3 regions of the Rossellomorea sp. NS-SX7 genome follow, and region 2 is predicted to be linked to each of the others. Evidence: a T-box and tRNA genes for the amino acid it is inferred to sense, from the RefSeq annotation. Region 2 holds a T-box; the other regions hold tRNA genes.
What was found. The T-box of region 2 lies ahead of thrS (threonine--tRNA ligase). A T-box ahead of a tRNA ligase gene usually reads a tRNA of that ligase, here a tRNA-Thr.

Region 1: it encodes a tRNA-Thr, which carries the amino acid that the T-box ahead of thrS (threonine--tRNA ligase) is inferred to sense. The anticodon was not compared.
Region 3: it encodes a tRNA-Thr, which carries the amino acid that the T-box ahead of thrS (threonine--tRNA ligase) is inferred to sense. The anticodon was not compared.

Annotation. Positions count from the first base shown of each region.
Region 1 is NZ_CM128249.1:3,064,711-3,070,156, reverse strand. It holds rRNA gene ACUXV2_RS15380 (23S ribosomal RNA) at 1-2,525, shown strand, start outside; rRNA gene rrf (5S ribosomal RNA) at 2,675-2,791, shown strand; tRNA gene ACUXV2_RS15370 (tRNA-Val) at 2,799-2,874, shown strand; tRNA gene ACUXV2_RS15365 (tRNA-Thr) at 2,972-3,047, shown strand; tRNA gene ACUXV2_RS15360 (tRNA-Lys) at 3,075-3,150, shown strand; tRNA gene ACUXV2_RS15355 (tRNA-Leu) at 3,190-3,274, shown strand; tRNA gene ACUXV2_RS15350 (tRNA-Gly) at 3,280-3,354, shown strand; tRNA gene ACUXV2_RS15345 (tRNA-Leu) at 3,364-3,452, shown strand; tRNA gene ACUXV2_RS15340 (tRNA-Arg) at 3,492-3,568, shown strand; tRNA gene ACUXV2_RS15335 (tRNA-Pro) at 3,576-3,652, shown strand; tRNA gene ACUXV2_RS15330 (tRNA-Ala) at 3,661-3,736, shown strand; tRNA gene ACUXV2_RS15325 (tRNA-Met) at 3,827-3,903, shown strand; tRNA gene ACUXV2_RS15320 (tRNA-Ile) at 3,908-3,984, shown strand; tRNA gene ACUXV2_RS15315 (tRNA-Ser) at 4,001-4,093, shown strand; tRNA gene ACUXV2_RS15310 (tRNA-Met) at 4,266-4,339, shown strand; tRNA gene ACUXV2_RS15305 (tRNA-Asp) at 4,417-4,493, shown strand; tRNA gene ACUXV2_RS15300 (tRNA-Phe) at 4,654-4,729, shown strand; tRNA gene ACUXV2_RS15295 (tRNA-His) at 4,756-4,831, shown strand; tRNA gene ACUXV2_RS15290 (tRNA-Gly) at 4,840-4,913, shown strand; tRNA gene ACUXV2_RS15285 (tRNA-Ile) at 4,915-4,991, shown strand; tRNA gene ACUXV2_RS15280 (tRNA-Asn) at 5,001-5,075, shown strand; tRNA gene ACUXV2_RS15275 (tRNA-Ser) at 5,079-5,169, shown strand; tRNA gene ACUXV2_RS15270 (tRNA-Glu) at 5,174-5,245, shown strand.
Region 2 is NZ_CM128249.1:1,637,986-1,643,431, forward strand. It holds gene ACUXV2_RS07955 (YitT family protein) at 13-870, shown strand; gene ACUXV2_RS07960 (YdcF family protein) at 965-1,618, opposite strand; gene ACUXV2_RS07965 (NIPSNAP family protein) at 1,615-1,944, opposite strand; T-box leader at 2,141-2,355, shown strand; T-box leader at 2,444-2,659, shown strand; gene thrS (threonine--tRNA ligase) at 2,706-3,908, shown strand; gene pyrH (UMP kinase) at 4,184-4,921, shown strand; gene ACUXV2_RS07980 (hypothetical protein) at 4,967-5,191, opposite strand.
Region 3 is NZ_CM128249.1:891,616-897,061, forward strand. It holds rRNA gene ACUXV2_RS04270 (23S ribosomal RNA) at 1-1,017, shown strand, start outside; rRNA gene rrf (5S ribosomal RNA) at 1,186-1,302, shown strand; tRNA gene ACUXV2_RS04280 (tRNA-Asn) at 1,310-1,384, shown strand; tRNA gene ACUXV2_RS04285 (tRNA-Ser) at 1,388-1,479, shown strand; tRNA gene ACUXV2_RS04290 (tRNA-Glu) at 1,494-1,568, shown strand; tRNA gene ACUXV2_RS04295 (tRNA-Val) at 1,613-1,688, shown strand; tRNA gene ACUXV2_RS04300 (tRNA-Met) at 1,769-1,842, shown strand; tRNA gene ACUXV2_RS04305 (tRNA-Asp) at 1,850-1,926, shown strand; tRNA gene ACUXV2_RS04310 (tRNA-Phe) at 2,112-2,187, shown strand; tRNA gene ACUXV2_RS04315 (tRNA-Thr) at 2,289-2,364, shown strand; tRNA gene ACUXV2_RS04320 (tRNA-Tyr) at 2,375-2,458, shown strand; tRNA gene ACUXV2_RS04325 (tRNA-Trp) at 2,567-2,640, shown strand; tRNA gene ACUXV2_RS04330 (tRNA-His) at 2,652-2,727, shown strand; tRNA gene ACUXV2_RS04335 (tRNA-Gln) at 2,767-2,838, shown strand; tRNA gene ACUXV2_RS04340 (tRNA-Gly) at 2,846-2,920, shown strand; tRNA gene ACUXV2_RS04345 (tRNA-Cys) at 2,928-3,001, shown strand; tRNA gene ACUXV2_RS04350 (tRNA-Leu) at 3,009-3,093, shown strand; tRNA gene ACUXV2_RS04355 (tRNA-Gly) at 3,096-3,169, shown strand; gene ACUXV2_RS04360 (carbohydrate ABC transporter permease) at 3,842-4,783, shown strand; gene ACUXV2_RS04365 (carbohydrate ABC transporter permease) at 4,783-5,446, shown strand, end outside.

The DNA.
Region 1 (5,446 bases), 1.4 Mb from region 2:
ATCCTGAGTACGGCGGGACACGTGAAATCCCGTCGGAAGCTGGGAGGACCATCTCCCAAGGCTAAATACTACCTAGTGACCGATAGTGAACCAGTACCGTGAGGGAAAGGTGAAAAGCACCCCGGAAGGGGAGTGAAAGAGAACCTGAAACCGTGTGCCTACAAGTAGTCAGAGCCCGTTAACGGGTGATGGCGTGCCTTTTGTAGAATGAACCGGCGAGTTACGATCCCATGCAAGGTTAAGTCGATGAGACGGAGCCGCAGCGAAAGCGAGTCTGAATAGGGCGAATGAGTATGTGGTCGTAGACCCGAAACCAGGTGATCTACCCATGTCCAGGATGAAGTCCAGGTAACACTGGATGGAGGTCCGAACCCACGCACGTTGAAAAGTGCGGGGATGAGGTGTGGGTAGCGGAGAAATTCCAATCGAACTTGGAGATAGCTGGTTCTCTCCGAAATAGCTTTAGGGCTAGCCTCATGTGTAAGAGTCTTGGAGGTAGAGCACTGTTTGGACTAGGGGCCCTCATCGGGTTACCGAATTCAGACAAACTCCGAATGCCAAAGACTTATCCATGGGAGTCAGACTGCGAGTGATAAGATCCGTAGTCGAAAGGGAAACAGCCCAGACCACCAGCTAAGGTCCCAAAGTATACGTTAAGTGGAAAAGGATGTGGAGTTGCTTAGACAACCAGGATGTTGGCTTAGAAGCAGCCACCATTTAAAGAGTGCGTAATAGCTCACTGGTCGAGTGACTCTGCGCCGAAAATGTACCGGGGCTAAACGTATCACCGAAGCTGTGGATTGACACCTTTAGGTGTCAGTGGTAGGAGAGCGTTCTAAGGACAGTGAAGTCAGACCGTAAGGACTGGTGGAGTGCTTAGAAGTGAGAATGCCGGTATGAGTAGCGAAAGATGGGTGAGAATCCCATCCACCGAATGCCTAAGGTTTCCTGAGGAAGGCTCGTCCGCTCAGGGTTAGTCGGGACCTAAGTCGAGGCCGATAGGCGTAGACGATGGACAACAGGTTGATATTCCTGTACCACCTCTTTTCCGTTTGAGCAATGGGGGGACGCAGGAGGATAGGGTAAGCGCACTGCTGGATATGTGCGTCTAAGCAGTTAGGCTGATGATGAGGCAAATCCCGTCATCGTGAAGGCTGAGCTGTGATAGCGAGCGAATTATAGTAGCGAAGTTCCTGATTCCACACTGCCAAGAAAAGCCTCTAGCGAGGAAAAAGGTGCCCGTACCGCAAACCGACACAGGTAGGCGAGGAGAGAATCCTAAGGTGAGCGAGAGAACTCTCGTTAAGGAACTCGGCAAAATGACCCCGTAACTTCGGGAGAAGGGGTGCTCTTTGAGGTGCATAGCCTCGAAGAGCCGCAGTGAATAGGCCCAGGCGACTGTTTAGCAAAAACACAGGTCTCTGCGAAGCCGTAAGGCGAAGTATAGGGGCTGACGCCTGCCCGGTGCTGGAAGGTTAAGAGGAGTGCTTAGCGCAAGCGAAGGTGCGAATCGAAGCCCCAGTAAACGGCGGCCGTAACTATAACGGTCCTAAGGTAGCGAAATTCCTTGTCGGGTAAGTTCCGACCCGCACGAAAGGCGTAACGATCTGGGCACTGTCTCAACGAGAGACTCGGTGAAATTATAGTACCTGTGAAGATGCAGGTTACCCGCGACAGGACGGAAAGACCCCGTGGAGCTTTACTGTAGCCTGATATTGAATTTTGGTACAGCTTGTACAGGATAGGTAGGAGCCTTGGAAGCCGGAGCGCCAGCTTCGGTGGAGGCGTTGGTGGGATACTACCCTGGCTGTATTGAAATTCTAACCCGCGCCCCTTATCGGGGTGGGAGACAGTGTCAGGTGGGCAGTTTGACTGGGGCGGTCGCCTCCTAAAGAGTAACGGAGGCGCCCAAAGGTTCCCTCAGAATGGTTGGAAATCATTCGCAGAGTGTAAAGGCACAAGGGAGCTTGACTGCGAGACCTACAAGTCGAGCAGGGACGAAAGTCGGGCTTAGTGATCCGGTGGTTCCGCATGGAAGGGCCATCGCTCAACGGATAAAAGCTACCCCGGGGATAACAGGCTTATCTCCCCCAAGAGTCCACATCGACGGGGAGGTTTGGCACCTCGATGTCGGCTCATCGCATCCTGGGGCTGTAGTCGGTCCCAAGGGTTGGGCTGTTCGCCCATTAAAGCGGTACGCGAGCTGGGTTCAGAACGTCGTGAGACAGTTCGGTCCCTATCCGTCGTGGGCGCAGGAAATTTGAGAGGAGCTGTCCTTAGTACGAGAGGACCGGGATGGACGCACCGCTGGTGTACCAGTTGTCTTGCCAAAGGCATCGCTGGGTAGCTATGTGCGGAAGGGATAAGTGCTGAAAGCATCTAAGCATGAAGCCCCCCTCGAGATGAGATTTCCCATCACTTTATGTGAGTAAGATCCCTAGAAGATGACTAGGTAGATAGGTCAGAGGTGGAAGCATGGTGACATGTGGAGCTGACTGATACTAATCGATCGAGGACTTAACCACAAAGAGTCATTTTTAAATGAACAACGGCAATACCGGTATTCTTGACATCAATCCTTTATCTAGTTTTCAGGGAATAAATTTTAAATTAATACTTGAAATTTTCTCTGAAAAAGATATAATAATACTTGTCCTTAAAAAAGGATGAACAGTCTGGTGACTATGGCGAAGAGGTCACACCCGTTCCCATGCCGAACACGGAAGTTAAGCTCTTCAGCGCCGATGGTAGTTGGGGGATCTCCCCCTGTGAGAGTAGGACGTCGCCAGGCATAATATGGAGGATTAGCTCAGCTGGGAGAGCATCTGCCTTACAAGCAGAGGGTCGGCGGTTCGATCCCGTCATCCTCCACCATGCTTTTTTACGAAGCGAAGCGGAGTAAAATAAGCGTCCTTAATCTCTACAATGTATTCAATGCTTCGTCTAACAGACAAGCCTGTAATATAACCACGCCGGTGTAGCTCAACTGGTAGAGCAACTGACTTGTAATCAGTAGGTTGGGGGTTCAAGTCCTCTTGCCGGCACCACTTTGGTTTAAATCTCATAACTTTTATGAGCCATTAGCTCAGTTGGTAGAGCATCTGACTTTTAATCAGAGGGTCGAAGGTTCGAGTCCTTCATGGCTCACCATTGATTTTTGCTCAGGCAGAACATCATATCTTTTATCATGCGGGTGTGGCGGAATTGGCAGACGCACCAGACTTAGGATCTGGCGCCGCAAGGCGTGGGGGTTCAAGTCCCTTCACCCGCACCATTTACGCGGAAGTAGTTCAGTGGTAGAACACCACCTTGCCAAGGTGGGGGTCGCGGGTTCGAATCCCGTCTTCCGCTCCAACGATTTTTGCCGGGGTGGCGGAACTGGCAGACGCACAGGACTTAAAATCCTGCGGTAGGTGACTACCGTACCGGTTCGATTCCGGTCCTCGGCACCAGAGTTTTTTTGTGAAAGAAAATAACATTCATAATATTAAGCGCCCGTAGCTCAATTGGATAGAGCGTTTGACTACGGATCAAAAGGTTAGGGGTTCGACTCCTCTCGGGCGCGCCATCTATTTCGGGAAGTAGCTCAGCTTGGTAGAGCACTTGGTTTGGGACCAAGGGGTCGCAGGTTCGAATCCTGTCTTCCCGACCACCTTAGATGGGGCCTTAGCTCAGCTGGGAGAGCGCCTGCTTTGCACGCAGGAGGTCAGCGGTTCGATCCCGCTAGGCTCCACCAAGATTTTTTACGCAGCGTAAGCGGAGTAAAACAATCTTCCATATTATTTTGCTTCAGCAAAATATCTACAATTAGATATAAATGTTTCTTGGCGGTGTAGCTCAGCTGGCTAGAGCGTACGGTTCATACCCGTGAGGTCGGGGGTTCGATCCCCTCCGCCGCTACCAATACGGACCTTTAGCTCAGTTGGTTAGAGCAGACGGCTCATAACCGTCCGGTCGTAGGTTCGAGTCCTACAAGGTCCACCATTTACATTTAAAACACGGAGGAATACCCAAGTCCGGCTGAAGGGATCGGTCTTGAAAACCGACAGGGGTGTTAAAGCCCGCGGGGGTTCGAATCCCTCTTCCTCCGCCATATTCCCTTTTAAATTATTATCGTCGCGGGGTGGAGCACGTCCGAATAATCTTCGGAGCTTTCACATCAGCGCACCGACGGAGCAGCAGCTTGAATAAGCTTACTGAAGTCGGGGTGGTTCTAACGGATATTAATTCGTGAGGTCACAATTTAATTTAACTCTTATTATCGTCGCGGGGTGGAGCAGTTCGGTAGCTCGTCGGGCTCATAACCCGAAGGTCGCAGGTTCAAATCCTGTCCCCGCAATACCATTTTTGACAAGCTAATACTTATCCTAATCGGTAACCGATGGATGAATATTTTGACTATCGTCAAAAATTCTTGGTCTGGTAGTTCAGTTGGTTAGAATGCCTGCCTGTCACGCAGGAGGTCGCGGGTTCGAGTCCCGTCCAGACCGCCACTAATTACATAGTGTGGATCAGTAGCTCAGTTGGTAGAGCACGGTGAATAAGCTTCATCGATTATGCATCAGCGTACAGCTTGAGCAGCATCTTGAATAGTCTTTCTGAAAGCTGGACGATGGACTATCACACTCTATGTTTAGGAAATTTACATATGATGGCTCAGTAGCTCAGTTGGTAGAGCAATGGACTGAAAATCCATGTGTCGGCGGTTCGATTCCGTCCTGAGCCACCATTTTTCATTTATATCATACTTTTATGGCGATTGTGGCGAAGTGGTTAACGCACCGGATTGTGGTTCCGGCATTCGTGGGTTCGATTCCCATCAGTCGCCCCATATTTATTGCGGGTGTAGTTTAATGGTAAAACCTCAGCCTTCCAAGCTGATGTCGTGGGTTCGATTCCCATCACCCGCTCCATGGGCCTATAGCTCAGCTGGTTAGAGCGCACGCCTGATAAGCGTGAGGTCGGTGGTTCGAGTCCACTTAGGCCCACCATTTCAATATTCCGCAGTAGCTCAGTGGTAGAGCTATCGGCTGTTAACCGATCGGTCGCAAGTTCGAATCTTGCCTGCGGAGCCATATGGAGAAGTACTCAAGTGGCTGAAGAGGCGCCCCTGCTAAGGGTGTAGGTCGGGCAACTGGCGCGAGGGTTCAAATCCCTCCTTCTCCGCCATTTAGGCCCGTTGGTCAAGCGGTTAAGACACCGCCCTTTCACGGCGGTAACACGGGTTCGAATCCCGTACGGGTCATTTAGGAAGACTATCGTTCAGATAGTCTTTTTTTATTTTTAGCGCAGTTACCCATGATTTTATCAGTTGATGTTCTCTAATACTCTAACGTCCTATGAAAGCTCATAGGGCGTTTTATTTTTGAATGTGATTCCATAAGAAGTGACAATACAGCATTGTATGAGACATGTATATAGGAGAAACAATAGGTTTGTCGTCAGG
Region 2 (5,446 bases):
CGTCCTCAAGTCATGCATAGAAAGATCCCACGGAAAGAAATGGTGAAGAGGGTAATCCTGATTACGATAGGAGCCATCATTATGGGGGTCGGTCTGGAAATCTTTCTTGTACCGAACAATGTTATAGACGGAGGTATTGTAGGGATTTCAATCATCCTCTCCCACTTAACCGGCCTGAAACTTGGACTATATATATTTATCCTAAACATTCCTTTCTTTTTCATTGGTTATAAGCAGATAGGAAAGACGTTTGCATTTTCAACTCTCTACGGTATCATCATCCTCTCGGTTACCACCCTCTTTCTACATCCTGTTCCTGCTTTTACACAAGATATACTGCTCGCATCCCTGTTTGGCGGAATCGTCTTGGGGATAGGGGTGGGAATGGTCATTCGCTACGGGGGATCACTTGACGGTACAGAGATCCTCGCCATACTTTCGAGTAAAAAACTCCCTTTTTCCGTCGGGGAAATCATCATGATTGTAAACCTGTTCATATTATCAAGCGCAGGTTTTGTTTTTAGCTGGGATCGGGCCATGTACTCATTGCTTGCTTACTATGTAGCCTTTAAAATGATCGACATCACCATCAAGGGTCTGGATGAATCTAAATCTGTCTGGATCATCAGTGAGAATTACGAACAGATTGGTGATGCGCTCCTCCATCGATTAGGGAGAGGAGTTACATATCTTAAGGGAGAAGGGGCTTTTTCAGGGGATGATAAAAAAGTCATCTTTTGTGTGATTACCAGACTGGAAGAAGCAAAGCTGAAAGATATCGTGGCTGAACACGATCCATCGGCATTCCTTGCGATTGCTGATATAGCTGAAGTAAGAGGGGGCAGGTTCAAGAAAGTTGATATTCATTAATGAAAAATAAAGATGCGCCTTGATTACCGCGCTTTTATATTAAGGAAGGATAAACGCAAATGACTTCTGTCGTTTGCGTTTTTCTTTTTTTGTGTCACAGGATCAATTCTTCATCGGGTGAGACAAGATGACCGAGTTGACCGTAGTGAATGATTCTCCTGTATTCCCCCCAAACTCTTTTACGTCCTGTTTCTGTATTCAACCAGTTTTCACGGTTGATTTCCTCACTCTGATATGTCGCATTGAATGTAAATGGAATATAAATTAAGTCAGGTGGGAAATGCTTCATGAGTGTCCTGATCTGCCTGCCTGCTACATGGCTTTTACAGATGACCAACAATGATTTTATCTCGGAAAAATCAATGATATCCTTTGCAAATAGTACATTTTCAAGGGAATTCGCCGATTGATCTTCATATACGATTTTGTCTTGGGGTATACCGGCTTGCAGGAGGTAAGAAATAATCACAGATGCTTCCGTGATAGAATGAGAGCGCTGCCCTTCCCATTCAGGATGGGCTGTGCCAGTCAAGCTTCTCCCCCCGGTCACGATGATTCTTGGAGCAAGATTCAGTTTGTAGGCCTCGATTGCTTTTTCCCAATGACCTGGATGGGTTCCGCTAAAGATAAAGATAGCATCACACCTTTTTGGCTGAATGCTCTGGAAAAAGGTAAGTTCAGTGACTTGTTTCAATTGTTCTTCATTCAACTGGGGCATTTCAGATTCTTTGGGTATGACTGGTTTCATCTTGATCCTCCTAACATACTGTAATCGCTTGTCATCTCCCAGAACTCTTGGTGTGTGGAGAAAAATAGGGGACCCAGCTCATCTTTTCTGATTTGCGCTCTTTTATGCAGGTTTGTTCGTTTGATTTTTTCCTCTATGGACTTGTACTGTGCCAGATCTTTATATTCCCAGATGGCCATAATGGATGTCTTATCCGAATTCACCCATCGTCCCACCAATTTGGAACCAAATCGAAGCTGGTTTGGCAGTAAATAGTTATGAAAAAACTCGCTGAAACGTTCAAGTTTGTCTGGATCAATTTGATAAGTCCGCATTCTATATACCATAATATTCCTCCTCTTGAATAAAATATTACACGTTTGTTCTTTTTTGTTCAACTATTATTTAAACGTTTTTTCTGTTTTGTTAATGTTTATTCGTTTTTCGTGATGTTATAAAGTTTATTTAATTGGTGTATTGACTATTAGAAAATACTGCCATATAATCTTTTTAACGATTTGGTAAAGTTTTGAATATACTATCTGTAAAGCAATGAAGAGGACATGAATCATTTTTGATTTTTTTTCAGAGAACAGGGTCACTGGCTGAGAGCCCTGAAGAAATGGAAATGGTTTACCACCTCGGAGCAATTATGGGGAATTTACAGTATCCATAATCGGGTCAGACCGTTATCTTTTTTGAGCGAAGCGAAACTGCTTCGGAATTAGGGTGGAACCACGACCGCACACGTCCCTTGTACTGGGATGAGTGCGGTCTTTTGTTTGTGAATGGACCAATTTATTTGGTAGTTGATTCACAACAGCATATATACATTAAGAGTTATGATTAAAAGCAATGAAGAGGACATGGGTCATTTTAGATTTTCTTTCCAGAGAACGGGGTCACCGGCTGAGAGCCCTGAAGAAATAGGAATGATTCACCACCTCAGAGCAATTATGGGGAACCTTCAGTATCCATAATCGGGTCAGACCGTTATCTTTTTTGAGCGAAGCGAGACCGCTTCGGAATTAGGGTGGAACCACGACCGCACACGTCCCTTGCTTGGGGATGAGTGCGGTTTTTTTATTTATTTTTAGGAGGGATGATCATGTCAATTCAAAATGAAGCAGAAAAAAGGAATCATCGGAAGCTTGGTGCGCAGCTTGAATTATTTATGTCAATGGAGGAAGCACCGGGTATGCCGTTTTTCCTGCCTAAGGGAATGGTTGTCAGAAATGAGCTTGAGAGGTTCTGGAAAGAAGAGCATCGAAAAGCAGGATATGAGGAAATAAAGACACCGGTCATGATGAAACAGGAGCTGTGGGAACAGTCAGGACACTGGCAGCATTATCATGAAAATATGTATTTCTCGAAAGTTGATGATCAATCATATGCAATCAAGCCGATGAATTGTCCGGGGGCCGTATTGATTTATAAAAGCAAGAGAAGGAGCTATCGTGAACTGCCGATCCGTTATGGTGAGCTTGGACTGGTCCATCGACACGAACTTTCCGGTTCATTAAGCGGGCTGCTCAGGGTCAGGACTTTCACTCAAGATGATGCACATTTATTCGTGCTGGAGGATCAGGTCCAATCGGAGCTGAATAACGTTCTCGATTTGATTGATGTTTTTTATGCTAAGTTTGGATTTCAATATAAAATTGAACTGTCCACTCGCCCAGAGGAATATATGGGATCGATAGAGATGTGGAATAAAGCCGAAGAAGATTTGGAAAGAGTTCTGCAGAGTAGAAATGCAGATTACCAAATCAATGAAGGGGACGGCTCATTTTACGGACCAAAGATCGACTTTCATCTTGTAGACTCCATCGGACGCAGCTGGCAGTGCGGTACTGTGCAGCTTGATTTCCAGATGCCCGAGAAATTCAATTGTGAATACATTGGTGAAGATAATAAAGTACACAGGCCAATCATGATTCACCGTGCCATTTATGGTTCCATTGAGCGTTTCATGGCCATACTCATTGAACATTATGAAGGGAATTTTCCACTGTGGCTTGCCCCGGTACAAGTAAAGATTCTTCCGATATCGCAGGTACAAATGGAGTACGCTCTCCATGTGAAACAACATTTGTCCCATAAGGGAATCAGAGTGGAAGTAGATGACCGCAGTGAAAAAATCGGTTATAAAATAAGGGAGGCACAGCTGGAAAAAGTACCTTGTGTAATGGTTGTCGGAAATAAAGAAAGCCAGGAAGGGAAGGTTTCCTTGAGAAATCGTGAAGGCAAGTCCGAGGTATTTAGTCTTGAAGCAGTCATTCAATATGTGATGGATGAAATGAAGAAATAGAAAATAAATGGAATATATGTGTATTTTTTCTTGACGGTGACTTATATATTATATAGACTAATTGAAGGGAAATTTGCAATTTTTAAAAAAGGGGGAAGAAGGATGGGATCATTCATCTTAGGCAGATCGAACGGAATACCTTTCTTTCTTTTCCTTTTAAGGACTAAAAGTATTTATTACTTTTGGTCCTTTTTTTGTCCGGTAATGACTGGTGGTGAAAGAAAGCGGTGCCTGTAATTTGTGGTTCACGCGATAATCTGAATGGGGGTATGATGATGGGGAAATTCGAACGGGTATTGGTGAAACTGAGCGGCGGTGCATTGGCTGACGGTGAAGGGAATAATTTCGGAACCGATCAACTTGAGCATATTGCAAATGAAATCCTGTCGATTGTTGATTTGGGTGTGCAGGTATCGATTGTGGTTGGAGGCGGGAACATTTTTCGCGGGAACTTGGCTGACAAATGGGGGATTGAGAGGGTAGAGGCAGATAGTATAGGAACGCTTGGCACGATCATCAACAGTCTAATGCTGAGGGGCGTCCTCAAGAGTAAAACAGATAGGGAAATAAGGGTAATGACCTCCATGCCGGTCTCTGCTGTAGCAGAACCATATATCCGGCTCCGGGCGGTACACCATCTTGATAAGGGATATATTGTCATTTTCGGCGGCGGGAATGGGCAGCCATTCGTCACCACCGACTATCCGAGCGTACAACGTGCAATAGAAACGGACAGCGATGCGATATTTGTCGCAAAGCAAGGTGTGGCTGGAGTGTTTACAAGTGACCCAAAGGTAGATCGGGATGCGAAAATGTATCATAATCTCAACTACAATGACGTGGTAAAAAACAATATCAAAGTAATGGATCAGTCCGCGCTCCTTCTTGCAAGGGATTATAAACTGCCAGTGCATATCTTTAACTTTGAAGAAGTTGGTATGATGAAAAGAATCATTGAAGGGGAAAAGGCTGGAACACTGATCAATCATGAGAAATCCAGGCTGAGCTTGTGAATGTGTTGAAAAAAATGAAACCCCGCCTATAACGGCGGGGCTGCATTAAAATACTTTCCTGTTCTCATTCGGTTCATCAAGTGTCATTTGCTTAAGCTCAAGCTTCATTTTCTCTGTTTCAATCACAAAATTTTCATGTTTTAATTGTTCGAGTTTCAATTGATCTTCAATCATTTTCTGCTTCATTTTTGATTGTTTTTGAATATGGTCTGTAAAAATAGCAATGATAGGAATGGAAAAAATCATGATAACTGCAATGGTCCCAGTCATTTTTTACCTCCTTGTTTCATTGAAAACCCTTTATAGTTCATTCTTGATAGTAAAATTATAACAAAAACAGAAGGGCTCGTATATAGATGCTTAACATAATATGTAAAAGTAGGAAATCACTACTTGATTGCTTTTTCATGATTATATAATGTTGGACTTTGAATGGATGATGTTTATAGGAGGTTGGGGGAGGAGTTCGGCTGAATGTGATCCGAAAATACATGAATTGACTTGAATTCATCAAAAAGAGGATTG
Region 3 (5,446 bases), 750 kb from region 2:
AATCGAAGCCCCAGTAAACGGCGGCCGTAACTATAACGGTCCTAAGGTAGCGAAATTCCTTGTCGGGTAAGTTCCGACCCGCACGAAAGGCGTAACGATCTGGGCACTGTCTCAACGAGAGACTCGGTGAAATTATAGTACCTGTGAAGATGCAGGTTACCCGCGACAGGACGGAAAGACCCCGTGGAGCTTTACTGTAGCCTGATATTGAATTTTGGTACAGCTTGTACAGGATAGGTAGGAGCCTTGGAAGCCGGAGCGCCAGCTTCGGTGGAGGCGTTGGTGGGATACTACCCTGGCTGTATTGAAATTCTAACCCGCGCCCCTTATCGGGGTGGGAGACAGTGTCAGGTGGGCAGTTTGACTGGGGCGGTCGCCTCCTAAAGAGTAACGGAGGCGCCCAAAGGTTCCCTCAGAATGGTTGGAAATCATTCGCAGAGTGTAAAGGCACAAGGGAGCTTGACTGCGAGACCTACAAGTCGAGCAGGGACGAAAGTCGGGCTTAGTGATCCGGTGGTTCCGCATGGAAGGGCCATCGCTCAACGGATAAAAGCTACCCCGGGGATAACAGGCTTATCTCCCCCAAGAGTCCACATCGACGGGGAGGTTTGGCACCTCGATGTCGGCTCATCGCATCCTGGGGCTGTAGTCGGTCCCAAGGGTTGGGCTGTTCGCCCATTAAAGCGGTACGCGAGCTGGGTTCAGAACGTCGTGAGACAGTTCGGTCCCTATCCGTCGTGGGCGCAGGAAATTTGAGAGGAGCTGTCCTTAGTACGAGAGGACCGGGATGGACGCACCGCTGGTGTACCAGTTGTCTTGCCAAAGGCATCGCTGGGTAGCTATGTGCGGAAGGGATAAGTGCTGAAAGCATCTAAGCATGAAGCCCCCCTCGAGATGAGATTTCCCATCACTTTATGTGAGTAAGATCCCTAGAAGATGACTAGGTAGATAGGTCAGAGGTGGAAGCATGGTGACATGTGGAGCTGACTGATACTAATCGATCGAGGACTTAACCACAAAGAGTCATTTTAAATGAACACAACGGCAATACCGGTATTCTTGACATCAATCCTTTATCTAGTTTTCAGGGAATAAATTTCTCTTAAAAAGTACAAAAAAAGTCTTGAAAAATCTTTGAAAGACGATATAATAGTACTTGTCCCTAAAAAAGACATCATAAATTTGTCTGGTGATTATGGCGAAGAGGTCACACCCGTTCCCATGCCGAACACGGAAGTTAAGCTCTTCAGCGCCGATGGTAGTTGGGGGATCTCCCCCTGTGAGAGTAGGACATCGCCAGGCACATCGTTCCGCAGTAGCTCAGTGGTAGAGCTATCGGCTGTTAACCGATCGGTCGCAAGTTCGAATCTTGCCTGCGGAGCCATATGGAGAGCTGTCCGAGTGGTCGAAGGAGCACGATTGGAAATCGTGTAGACGGTCAACGCTGTCTCAAGGGTTCAAATCCCTTGCTCTCCGCCATAACATACTTATATGGCCCGTTGGTCAAGCGGTTAAGACACCGCCCTTTCACGGCGGTAACACGGGTTCGAATCCCGTACGGGTCACCAAAGAAGTTTTTTCGCCTAAGCGAAAAGAACTCACCATACAAATTGGAGGATTAGCTCAGCTGGGAGAGCATCTGCCTTACAAGCAGAGGGTCGGCGGTTCGATCCCGTCATCCTCCACCATAGCTTTTTCACGAAGCATAAAGTAGTGAAAATACCTTTCCTTACTTTAAGGAAAACGCTTTAAGAAGATTTTATATCGTCGCGGGGTGGAGCAGTTCGGTAGCTCGTCGGGCTCATAACCCGAAGGTCGCAGGTTCAAATCCTGTCCCCGCAATACCATTGGTCTGGTAGTTCAGTTGGTTAGAATGCCTGCCTGTCACGCAGGAGGTCGCGGGTTCGAGTCCCGTCCAGACCGCCATTTTATTTGAATAGTTAGAAGTAATAAACAAAAAATACGGCTCAGTAGCTCAGTTGGTAGAGCACGGTGAATAAGCTTCACCGAGTAAACATCAGCGTACAGCTCGAGCAGCAACTTGAATAATCCTTCTGAGAGCTGGACGATGGACAATCGGATACTCAGATTAGGAACGAAAATAATATTATGGCTCAGTAGCTCAGTTGGTAGAGCAATGGACTGAAAATCCATGTGTCGGCGGTTCGATTCCGTCCTGAGCCACCATGTTTTTTTACGAAGCATAGCGGAGTAAAACAAACGTCTTTAATGTTTACCATGTATACAATGATAAGTTTATTAGCCGAAACTTGATCATCATTTTACGTGCCGGTGTAGCTCAACTGGTAGAGCAACTGACTTGTAATCAGTAGGTTGGGGGTTCAAGTCCTCTTGCCGGCACCACTCAACAGATGGAGGGGTAGCGAAGTGGCTAAACGCGGCGGACTGTAAATCCGCTCCTTCGGGTTCGGCAGTTCGAATCTGCCCCCCTCCACCATGATTTTTTACGAAGCGTCAGCGGAGTAAAATAATCTTCTTTAACCTTTGAGCAGCGAAGCGGAGCATTATGCTTATATGCGAAGAGTAAGAAAAAACAAATTTTCATAGGGGCATAGTTTAACGGTAGAACGAAGGTCTCCAAAACCTTTGGTGTGGGTTCGATTCCTACTGCCCCTGCCAATACGATTATGGCGATTGTGGCGAAGTGGTTAACGCACCGGATTGTGGTTCCGGCATTCGTGGGTTCGATTCCCATCAGTCGCCCCATAATTGTCACACTAACAATATAGTGACATATACTATCAGTGGGCTATAGCCAAGCGGTAAGGCATCGCACTTTGACTGCGACATGCGTTGGTTCGAATCCAGCTAGCCCAGTAGTATTGCGGAAGTAGTTCAGTGGTAGAACACCACCTTGCCAAGGTGGGGGTCGCGGGTTCGAATCCCGTCTTCCGCTCCATTCATATGGCGCCATAGCCAAGTGGTAAGGCAGAGGTCTGCAAAACCTTTATCACCGGTTCAAATCCGGTTGGCGCCTCCATATGAATGCCGGTGTGGCGGAATAGGCAGACGCGCACGACTCAAAATCGTGTTCCTCACGGAGTGCCGGTTCGACCCCGGCCACCGGTACCATTGCGGGTGTAGTTTAATGGTAAAACCTCAGCCTTCCAAGCTGATGTCGTGGGTTCGATTCCCATCACCCGCTCCAATCATACATACTTAAGACTTTCTCTTGATGAGGGAGTCTTTTTTGTTTTTAAGGAAAGGAGCTGAAGGATAATGGTTCGAGGATCATGCTTTGTATCTGAAAAATGGAGTAGATAGATCTTGCTTTAATTGGAATGATTCTAAGTTGTACAATTATCGTGAATTCGGAACAAATAATGAGAAATTGGTGCAATTATTTGGAACCCGGTGCAATTAATGAAACATTGGATCAATTTTTTAGTAATTGGGCCAATTAATTTTGAGGAGTCTCCCTGTTCCGCCCTATACGAGTATCCACGGAAGGAAAAAGCATCAGAACGTCTTCTGACCTCCTCTAAAGGCAATTTTTGAGCCATTTCAACCTCATCCTCAGCTTAATATGCCCCTAAACAATCCTCTTCATAAAACCTGCATCACCAACTAAATAAAACTCCTCTATCAAAATGGGAAGTACCGCAATCACTTCCTCATCTTATTAACTCCTAGAATTTTTCTACAATATTCCTCCTACCATAATACTCAATGTTAAGTGGTTAAAAAATGACAAGATAGAGCCACTCCACCATATAGTCAAAATAGTGCACCTTCTTTGTCAATTTTGTTGACCTATTTAAAATAGCATTCCCTTTATACTATAAGAAAGCGGTTACATAACAAAGGGGTGGTGATGCGTGTGGAACCAAAGATAAAGACTGGACCGGTAAGTACCCAAGCACAGATCAAGGCAGTGTCAAAGAGAAAGTTTAAATATAAGAGCTTATTGACGTACGCTGCCTTTGTAGGACCTGCATTACTCTTCTTCCTAGTGATTCAGATTCTGCCCTTTTTAATGGGAGTCTATTATTCTTTCACTTCCTGGAATGGAGTCAGTTCTGTTGTAGAGTGGGTAGGCTTTGACAATTATAAGCAGATTTTCACGAATGACAAAACGTTCTTTAATTCTTTCATGTTTACGACGAAATTTATGTTTGCTGCTGTTATCATCAGTAATTTAATCGGTTTTGGATTTGCTTTACTATTAAATGCGGCACTCAAAACACGTAATATCCTGAGAACGGTGTTTTTTATTCCGAATGTCATCGGCGGGTTATTATTAGGTTTCATCTGGCAGTTCATCTTTGTTAAAGGATTTGCATCTGTCGGGAATATGACGGATATTGCATTCTTTAAAATGCCATGGCTTGGTGATGAGAAGACGGCATTCTGGGGGATTGTCATCGTATTTGCCTGGCAGATCAGCGGTTATATGATGGTCATCTACGTAGCAGCCTTGCAAGGGGTGGATAACTCCCTATTAGAAGCTGCCAAGATGGACGGTGCATCAAATTGGACGCTGCTGACAAAGATCATTATTCCTTTGATTCTTCCGGCATTCACGATTTGTTTCTTCCTTACGATCTCGATGGCATTCAAGATCTTTGATTTGAATATCTCGTTGACAGGCGGAGGGCCATTCAATTCGACTCAGTCTGTAGCGATTAATATTTACCAGGAAGCATTCCAGAATAACCGTTACGGCCTTGGAACGGCGAAATCTATTTTATTCTTTGTGGTCGTGGCAATCTTTACAACGTTCCAGGTAATGCTGACGAAGAAGAAGGAGGTTGAGGCTTAATGGGCAATCGCTATACGAAGAAGACATTTGTACTTGAAATTATCGGGATTGCACTTGGTCTCATCTTCTTGATTCCTTTTTACTTTGTTTTTATCAATTCTGTAAAGCCGTTTGCAGCCATCCTCATTGATGCTGCAGCATGGCCTGAGCAATTTATGTTTTCGAATTATGCCAAGGTATGGGAGATCATTAACTTCCCAAGGGCATTCTGGAATTCACTTGTCATCACTGTGGCAAGCAATATTGGGTTGGTCATCATCAGTTCGATGGCTGCATGGAAGATGGTCCGGACTCCGGGCAAGTTCAGTAAGATCCTGTTTGTTATTTTTGTATCAGCGATGGTCATTCCGTTTCAGACAGTGATGATCCCTCTGATGAAACTCGGAGGAGCATTGAATCTGACAAATAGCATTCCCGGGCTGATCATCATGTACTTCGGATTTGGAGTACCACTATCCCTGTTCTTATTTCATGGTTTTGTAAAAACAGTGCCTGTTGAAATCGAGGAATCAGCAATGATTGACGGATGCAGCCAGTTTGGCGTGTTTTGGAGAATTGTATTTCCTCTCCTGAAGCCGATCACTGTTACAGTCATCATTTTGAATACTCTTTGGATATGGAATGATTATCTGCTGCCGCTCCTTGTTTTACAGGACTCTGAGC